Terriglobus roseus: one gene and its partners. The protein of the gene in region 2 interacts with the protein of the main gene of each other region in a pairwise test. Links are inferred from orthologs where the notes say so. Each region holds a gene or a part of one and is shown on either strand. Other genes may lie near its edges.

Evidence for each region.
Region 1: the proteins of ftsZ (region 2) and BLT38_RS01810 interact in binary tests that used the Escherichia coli proteins (3 or more experiments, as listed by UniProt). The link is inferred for Terriglobus roseus from one-to-one orthologs.
Region 3: the proteins of ftsZ (region 2) and rlmN interact in binary tests that used the Escherichia coli proteins (3 or more experiments, as listed by UniProt). The link is inferred for Terriglobus roseus from one-to-one orthologs.

Annotation. Positions count from the first base shown.
Region 1 is NZ_LT629690.1:374,595-377,529, reverse strand. The notes cover bases 145-2,920. They hold BLT38_RS01810 (rod shape-determining protein), read left to right. Parts: upstream 145-888; coding sequence 889-1,953; downstream 1,954-2,920. Other genes in these bases: mreC (rod shape-determining protein MreC), read left to right, coding at 2,043-2,920; BLT38_RS01815 (acyltransferase family protein), read left to right, coding at 145-781. In the rest of the region: more of BLT38_RS01815, read left to right, coding at 1-144; more of mreC, read left to right, coding at 2,921-2,935. UniProt on the Escherichia coli protein: Forms membrane-associated dynamic filaments that are essential for cell shape determination. Acts by regulating cell wall synthesis and cell elongation, and thus cell shape.
Region 2 is NZ_LT629690.1:4,818,540-4,821,584, forward strand. Bases 49-2,934 are described here. They hold ftsZ (cell division protein FtsZ), read right to left. Parts: upstream 2,363-2,934; coding sequence 734-2,362; downstream 49-733. Other genes in these bases: BLT38_RS20245 (penicillin-binding transpeptidase domain-containing protein), read right to left, coding at 49-592; BLT38_RS20255 (sugar porter family MFS transporter), read left to right, coding at 2,657-2,934. Also shown: more of BLT38_RS20245, read right to left, coding at 1-48; more of BLT38_RS20255, read left to right, coding at 2,935-3,045. UniProt on the Escherichia coli protein: Essential cell division protein that forms a contractile ring structure (Z ring) at the future cell division site. The regulation of the ring assembly controls the timing and the location of cell division.
Region 3 is NZ_LT629690.1:4,477,503-4,480,492, forward strand. What follows is about bases 143-2,973. They hold rlmN (23S rRNA (adenine(2503)-C(2))-methyltransferase RlmN), read left to right. Parts: upstream 143-888; coding sequence 889-2,058; downstream 2,059-2,973. Other genes in these bases: BLT38_RS18655 (M16 family metallopeptidase), read right to left, coding at 143-811; BLT38_RS18665 (energy transducer TonB), read right to left, coding at 2,111-2,973. In the rest of the region: more of BLT38_RS18655, read right to left, coding at 1-142; more of BLT38_RS18665, read right to left, coding at 2,974-2,990.

The DNA of each region.
Region 1 (2,935 bases), 4.4 Mb from region 2 along the record:
TGTAAGCCTGCTTCTGCTGCACCGCATGGCAGCGCACGTGGTGTGGCGATCATTTGCGATGTGCGCTTTCTACGTACATAACTTTTTCGCAAAGGGCACACCACCGCTGAACCTAGTGACATGGAGCCTGGAAGTCGAGGTTGAGTTTTATGTTTTGGTGCCGCTGCTAGCCAAACTTTTCTGCATCCGCAGCCCAACGACTCGCCGTCTGGTACTGCTAGCCTGCATCCTCTGTTCCGCTCTTCCTGCATGGAGTGCTGCCACAGCACACGGCTTCTTCCTACCGGCACAACTTTGCTATTTCTTCACAGGATTTCTGCTGGCAGATCTTCGAGTAGAACAGAAGCTTGCTCAAGACCATCCCTTCTGGGATCTTGGCAGCCTGCTGATCTGGCCAGCATTTCTGTTTCTTCCAGAGTTCCGCTTTCTGCCGATAGTTCTATGCGGATTGCTTGTGGCGGGTTTCCACGCCACGTTTATGGGACCTGTTAGCCGGAGAATCCTCTCCACTCGTTGGATCGCCCTGCTGGGTGGCATGTGCTATTCCATCTACCTCCTTCACATGCTCGTGATTTCCGCTTTGTTCCCACTTACCCGGCACGCTGCGCTTACGGGCAATTTCTATACGGATTATCTGATCCAGCTTCTCCTTCTACTGCCAGCCATCGTCATAGCCAGCATCGCGTATTTTGTAGCGATTGAACGACCGTGCATGGATCCCAACTGGCCCCAAAAACTCTGGAGTCGGGTGCGGGGACGCCGTTCGGCGGCAATGGTCTGATACTTCTTTCCATTCCATGACAGCGCGGAATTGGGTGTCCCCGTTTTTCCTCTGTCCGGCGGCTACAATGGGTAGAACGCCTTTTGCTGGGGAAGCACACACCAACCATGCCTCAAAACGGATACCAGGGCCGCACCTCCCGTCAGCGCTCCATGCGCTCGCTTTTTTCGCTGTTTTCGAACGATCTTGCAATCGACCTGGGAACCGCAAACACGCTGGTCTATGCCAGCGGTAAAGGCATTGTCGTCAATGAGCCGTCCATCATCGCAGTCAACAAAGTGACGAACGAAGTGGAAGCCGTGGGCAAGGAAGCCAAGGAGATGGTAGGCCGTACGCCCGGCAACATCATCGCCATCCGGCCGATGAAAGACGGCGTGATCGCCGACTTCCGCCACACGGAAAAGATGTTGAACTACTTCATTCAGAAGGCACATAACCGCAAGATGCTGGTTCACCCGCGCATCATCATCGGCGTGCCTTCTGAGATTACGCAGGTGGAAAAGCGCGCCGTGGAAGACAGCGCCTATCGCGCCAAGGCGTCCGAGGTTTACCTCGTGGAACAGGCCATGGTGGCTGCAATTGGCGCAGGCCTGCCCATCACGGAGCCCGGCGGCAACATGGTTGTCGACATTGGCGGCGGCACCACGGATATCGCCGTCATTTCACTGGCAGGTATCGTCTATTCCCGCTCGGTCCGTATGGCCGGCAACCAGATGGACGAAGCCGTGATGAACTTCCTGAAGCGGAAGTACAACCTCCTGATCGGCGAACGCACCGCCGAAATGATCAAGATGGAGATTGGCTCGGCATTCCCGCTGGACAAGCCGCTGACCATGGAGATCAAGGGCCGCAACCTGATTGAGGGCGTGCCGAAGACTATCACCATCGACGACTCGGAAATCCGGGAAGCCCTGAGCGAATCCATTGCCACCATCATGAATGCCATCCGCGTGGCACTGGAACGGACCCCGCCGGAGCTGTCCGCGGACATCAGCGACCGTGGCATTGTGCTGACAGGCGGTGGCGCGCTGATCAAGAATCTCGATCGCCGTATCCGCGAAGAAACGGGCTTGCCCGTCTCCATTGCGGACGATCCGCTGGCATCCGTGGTGCTGGGCACCGGTCGCATGTTGAATGACTTCGGCCTGCTGCGCAAGGTGGCCATCGACTAGTTCGTAGTTTTAGTTGTCAGTCTTGGCTCAGCCCTTCATTCGCAAAACGAACGAAGGGCTGAGCATTGAACTAAGACTCGAGACTCCCCATGGAATCCTTCTTCAGCCGCTTCAAGAGTGCTCTGGTGCTGGTGGCTGTGCTTCTGGCGCAGGTGATCGGTCTTGCGTCGCAGATGAAGCGCCTGAACTACGCTGCACGAGAAGATGGACACCATGTGCGCGGCCTGCGGGCATGGCCTGCCTACACCATTGCCCCAGTTGAATCGCTACTAAAACACATGGGCGGCGGTGTACGCGGTGTATGGCATAGCTACATTGACCTTCGTCATGTCCGTCAGCACGACAAGGATCTTCAGTATCAGATTGATCAGCTTCGTGTCCGTGAAGCATCACTGGCGGAAGATGCACGTCAAGGCCAGCGACTGCAACGACTGCTTGCGTTTAAACAGCAATACGTTGGCAAGACTGTTGCCGCACAGGTGATCGGCACTGGTGGTGGCGATCAGGGTCGTGTCGTCACGATCGATAAAGGCTCCAATGACGGCATTCGTCCGGACATGGCTGTCATTACACCCGATGGCGCTGTTGGCAAGGTGCGTGATGTGTTCGCGATGTCGTCACAGGTACTGTTGCTGAACGACATGAGTTCCGGTGCGGGAGTCATCCTGCTGAACACGCGTAGCCGCGGCATTCTGCGTGGTGGCCCCGGAGGCACTCTTCTGATCAACAACCTGCTGCCTGACGAGCGCATCAAGGCGGGCGAACCGCTCATCACCAGTGGCGGCGACCGTGTGTATCCTCGCGGCCTTCCCGTAGGCAACGTGATCTACATGAAGCCTGACCCAGATCATCAACCCTATGCGGCCATCGCAATCAAACCTGCTGCGAATCTCGATCGGCTGGAAGAAGTACTGGTGGTGACAGAGGTTTCGCAGCAGTTGAATACTGCGACGGACGACGACCAAGAAGAAGGCAAGAAGGC
Region 2 (3,045 bases):
CCAACTCTTCAAAGTAAGGATTGATCGACCGGGCAAGAGCATACGTCAGGTCGATCTTGTAACCATGGCCCAGGTTCACGGGCGTGTCCTTGGTGATGATGCCTTCGGACAGCGCCGCCAGCGCCACGGTCAGCTTGATGGTGGAACACGGCTCTGCGCCGGGTCCCAGCGCCTGCTTCTGGTTCACCATCGCCAACACGCGACCGTTCTGCGGATCAATCGCCAGTGCGGTACCGTTCATGTTGCCCAGCGCCTGAATCAACGATGCGCGGACAAGCGGATCTTCTCCGGAGGTGACATCGCCCAGCGTGATGTTGTCCACGTTCGTGGCGAACGACGGTGCGCTAAAGTGCTCGACATAACGGACGCGGCGAACCACACGGCGCTTGCCGTGCGTCACCACGACCACGTTGGTAGCGGTAGCCGCCTTGCGAGTCTTCTTTGTGGATGTGTGCGCCGTGGAGCTATGTGCCAACTGCGACTTGCTGTGGTGGGCTTGTTTCGTGTTCTTCGTCATGGCCGGTGTGGCCACAACAGCAGAAAGAGCAAGCAGGGAACAGGCCGCAACACGCAGGGGTGAAAGAAAACGCATCGGCACGAAACTCCTTCATAGACTCGCCTCGCAATCGTCGCGAGGCGGGAAGGACGCTCGGTCTGCGGTCCCCTGCCGCAGATCTCCCGGTCCCTGAAATTTAGACGTCTGGAGCCCAATCCGGGCAGTTTCCAGACTAAGTTACAGGCTTCCCCGGCGCAAAAATGCGGGGATGTCGAGTTCGTCGTGCTCTTCTTGCGGTTCAGCAGGCGCTAGTCCCCCAAAGGAGGGCACGCGGACATCCGTACGAATCGTGGTCTCTTCCACCCGAATTGTGGTTTCTTCCACCACATAAGTGCCGTCTTCGCGGCGAGGCCGAAGGAAAAAGTCGTCGTCAAAGACGCTGGCCGGTACCGGCACCAGTTCTGAAGGCTCAGTCTGCTTGGTGAACGTCTGCGGCGGCTCTGGCGTGGTCGTGAAGACCGGATTGGCCGGGGCGGGAGTCGTCTGCGGCTCCGCATGAAAAACCGGAACTGCCTCTGGACGAACGGGTTGCGGCTGCGCAGAGAACGAAGGTGCCTGCGATCCTTCCGCAGTCTGCGGCACAAAGTTCTGCGGCTGCTGCGCTACCGGAGTGGGTGTCCCGTACGAAGGTTGCGCCACCGGAAATGTCTGCTGCGGAACCGACCGAACCGGCGGTGCAGCGGATTGCTGCGGCGCAGCCTGCTGCTGAACGGGGGCTGGTGGCGGTGCCACGTAACGCGGCTGAATCGGCGGAACATAGCCCTGTTCGGTCGCGGAACGGGCCTGACCGGGTTCCAGAAGGCGCTCACGACGCTCCAGGCCATCCTGCTTCGGCTCCTTGAAGCCAGTGGCAATGACGGTGATCTTGATCTCATCACCCATCTTTTCGTCCTGCACAGCACCAAAGATAATGTTGGCGTCTTCGTGTGCAGCATCCTGGATAAGCACAGCCGCATCATTGACTTCGCTCAGCTTCAGGGACGACGAGCCGGTGATATTGATCAGGATGCCGCGTGCGCCGTCGATCGCGCCAGCTTCCAGCAAAGGCGATGCCATGGCAGCCTGGGCAGCCTCGCGCGCGCGGTTGTCGCCGCTGCGAACACCGGTGGCCATCACTGCATAGCCCATGCCCGCCATCGTTGTCTTCACGTCAGCAAAGTCGCGGTTGATGATGCCGGGAATGGTGATGATGTCGGAAATACCCTGCACGCCCTGACGAAGCACATCGTCCGCAATGCGGAACGACTCAAAGAAGCCAGCATCCTTCGCCACTGCCAGCAGCTTCTCGTTCGGAATCACAATGACCGTATCGACGGCCTCAAGCAACTCTTGCAAACCGCGCTCCGCCTGCATCATGCGGCGCTTGCCTTCAAAGGAGAACGGCCGCGTAACCACGGCAACCGTCAGCGCGCCCATTTCGCTGGCCAGCGATGCAATAACCGGAGCCGCGCCGGTGCCGGTTCCTCCACCAAGTCCGGTGGTGACGAACACCATGTCTGCGCCTTCCAGCGCTTCAATGATCTTGTCGGAATCTTCCAGTGCTGCACGACGCCCCACGTCAGGGTTTGCACCCGCGCCCAGCCCGCTGGTCAGCTTCACGCCAAGCTGCAGCTTTACCGGAGCCATGGAGGTTTTCAGCGCCTGAACATCCGTGTTCGCTGCGATGAACTCCACGCCTTCCACGCCTGCTGCGATCATGCGATTCACAGCGTTATTACCGCCGCCACCTACACCGATGACCTTGATGCGCGCGCCGCGCTGCATGTCGTCGTGGTAGTGGATTCGCAGATCTTCATCGGGCATCATGGTGGGGCTCCTTCATTCCGGCAGGGGGAAAAACACAATCGCAAATGCGAAACAGCTTTGCGCATTTGCACAATGCGCTTTCTGTGATTCTGTCACGTTGCACTGTGCGGACGCTCGTGCAAAACCCCGCCGAATCTCGCGCAGAGTTCCATACTTGATTCCTCCCCTGCAATTTCTCAAAACCCCGGCCTCTCGAAGAGGCGCTTACAGGTAAGAGAACCCGAAAGTTTCGCGGAATGCACTCATCCATGTACAGTGCGCAGTGAACACTTTCTGGCAATTTTTCGGAGGCGTATGCAGATCAATGCGCAGGTAATACGCGCAACAGCAGTGGCCGGTCTCGGCGGCTTGCTCTTTGGCTTTGACACAGTAGTTGTTTCAGGCACCAACGCCTCTTTGACAGCGCTTTATAACCTGTCTCCCAGCGGACTTGGTTTCACCGTAGCCTCCGCACTCATCGGCACTGTGATTGGTGCGTTGACCGCCGGCATTCCGGGCCAAAAGCTTGGGCGTCGCGACAGCCTCCGCATCATGGCTGCGCTGTACTTCATCGCGGCATTGGGCTGCGCCTTTGCGTGGAGCTGGCCGTCACTCATCGTCTTCCGTGTTCTCAGCGGCCTGGCCATCGGCGGTTCCAGCGTGCTGGGTCCCATGTACATCTCTGAGCTTTCACCAGCGCAATA
Region 3 (2,990 bases), 340 kb from region 2 along the record:
CCGGGCTCAGCGTGAATGCGGTTTCTTTAGGCACTTCGCGACGCTTCACAGGACCGAAGAACTCGCGGACTTGCGTCATGGTCTGTGCGGGATCGACATCGCCCACAATGACCAGCACGGCGTTCGACGGCGCGTACCACTTGTCATAAAACGCGCGTAGATCGGCGCCAGTGGTCTTTTCAAAGCTTTCTTTGGTTCCAAGAGCATCGTGCGCGTAAGGCGTTCCGGCGAACATGCCTTCGTTCAGCCGCGAGATCAGCTTGTACGTAGGCGACGAAAGGTCGCGCTGCACTTCTTGTGTAATCGCGCCGCGTTCCTGCTCCCACTCGTGATCGGCGTTGTCGACGCCAACCATGCAGGCGGCTTCGGCACGTAGCGCAACTTCCACGTCTGTCGACGGAACGGTCGCGTAAAACTGGGTGACATTGCCCTGTGTGTCAGCGTTGTTATCACCGCCCAGACGCGCGTAAATGGCAGCCGTCTGGTCGGCAGTCATGCCGGTGCAGCCGCGAAATGCCATGTGTTCCAGCGCATGCGCTGTGCCGGGGAAGCCCACGGGCGTCTGATTGCCGCCGGCAAGGATGTTCAACTCCACCGTCGCCACAGGGGCCAGTCGGTTCTTCACAATCACCACACGCATACCGTTAGGCAGCGTTTCGCGCGTCACATTAGGGCCGTCCGCCAGCGTTTTCGCGGTGGCGCGCTTGGCAACGGCGGGCTTCTTCTGCGCGCTGGTAAATAGCGGAGAAGAAACGGCAACGGACAGAACGGCGGCTAGGACGAGCGGCGTGCGTGCTTTCAAAACGAACATGTACCTCGCTGCTTTAGACTCTACCGCTCCGCACGGGTCAACCGGCGCACGGTATGAAGGATTTATCCTAGAAGACGATGTCTGCGCTATTTGGTAAGTCGCTCCCGGAACTGACTGAACTGGCCGCCACGCTGGGCCAGAAGCCGTACCGTGCGCGGCAGATCTTCGACGCGCTGTATAAGCAACGCGTGACGGACTTTGACGCCATCACGCCGCTTTCGCAGGAACTGCGCTCCTCGCTGGCTGCGGAGCACACGGTGGGTCTGCCCGAAATTGTGCAGACTGCGGTTTCCGTCGACGGAACCGAACGCTACTTGATGCGCATGGAAGACGGCGAAACCGTAGAAACCGTCTGGATGCCGGATGGCGATGGCGTGGAGAATACCGACGACGCCGAAGAGGCCGCCGACAATCGCGCCGACGCGAAGTTCGTAGATAAGCGAAATTGGGGCGCGCTCGCTCCGCTGGGCTATCGGCGTTCCACCATCTGCATTTCGTCGCAGGTGGGCTGCGCGGTGAACTGCCAGTTCTGCCTGACGGCAAAGCTCGGCATCAAGCGTGATCTGACGGCAGGCGAAATTGCAGGGCAGGTGGCGGCCGTGCTCAATCGTCACAAGATTCAGATGGGCAAGGACCGTATCAACCTTGTCTTTATGGGCATGGGCGAGCCATTCCTGAACTACGACAACTTTATGAAGTCGGTGCTGCTGCTGGTGGAAGGCATTGGCATTCCTGCATCACGCATGACGGTGAGCACCAGCGGCATTGAGCCGGCGATCCGCCGCTTTGCACAGGAGACGGTCCGGCCCAACCTGGCTCTGTCACTCAACGGATCGAACGACAAGGTGCGTGAACAGGTCATGCCCATCACGCGCAAGTGGAATATTGAAAAGCTGCTCGACGCGGTGAATACCATTCCGCTCAGCAAGCGCGACTGGGTCACTTTCGAATACGTGATGCTGGGCGGCATCAACGACCAGCTTTCAAACGCCCACGAGGTTCTCGCATTACTCAAGGGCATGCACGCGAAGGTAAATCTGATCGTGTGGAATCCAGGGCCGGACATGCCGTATACACAACCCACCGCAGAAGATGTGGATGTGTTTCAGCAAACGCTGATACAGAACGGCCTACCCTGCTACATCCGCCGCCCACGCGGCCGCGACATCTACGCAGCCTGCGGCCAGTTGAAGCGCACCGTAGAACCAGAGAAGCCTGCTGATGCGTTGGTGCAGCTTACGGCTTAGCACGCGGACAATCCGCGGGAGGCAGCGAACACGAGTACAAGTCTTTTAAAGGTCACCGACCAATTGCGTAATTGACCGATACGCTAGCCTCAACCTCGATGGGCTCACTGTCAACCAGGTAGGGTTCGTAACGCCATTGGCGCACTGCCTCCGAAGCGGAGTCCGCTAGAAGAGCGGATGGCGAGGACACCACATTCACGTCCTTAACCAAGCCATCCGTACCGATAATTGCCTTCATGGCTACGGTTCCCCTCTGGCTACTCCAAACCGCAGATGGCGGGTAAGTTGGCTGTGTTTTCTCTAAAACGGTATCCGTGTCCACGATGATTCGAGAGGTATCGGCTTTGCCATTCGTACGGGCTAGCTCGAAATCCGCTACTGTCAATGTTGGGTCAGTCGCAAAGTGGTTCACGGTCAACCCAGCGCGTTTCACACCATCCTGAGTTATTTGCACATCACCGGGGACATATGCGGACCCCAGCTTGCGAAAGCGGTTCAAGACTAATCCTCCACCTTGCACCACGACCATACGCAACATGCCGTTCGTTGCATCCATGCAGAACTCATGCCTTTGTGTTGCTGAATGTTTCTTACCCTCATCATGTGGCGGAATTGAAACCACGGCGCAATCCATTTTGAGGCCGCTATTCTCCGTGCCTATCTGGACATTTCTCTTGAGCAACTCTGCCTGGGACGGCAAAGTGTTGGTCAGAGCATTCAACATGGAACGCAGCACAAGTGTTTCCTCATACTCCTTATCCGCTACGCGGTGTACCGTGTTGAACCACATCGAATCCAGCGTCCTACCGCGGTACGTTACAGTTTGTCGCCGATGCCCATCTGGCAACGCGGTTTGCACAAGTGTGCCAACCCCATCCGAAACGCCCTTCTCATCGAATGTCTCAAACGATGCTTCCAGTTTGTAAGCGGGC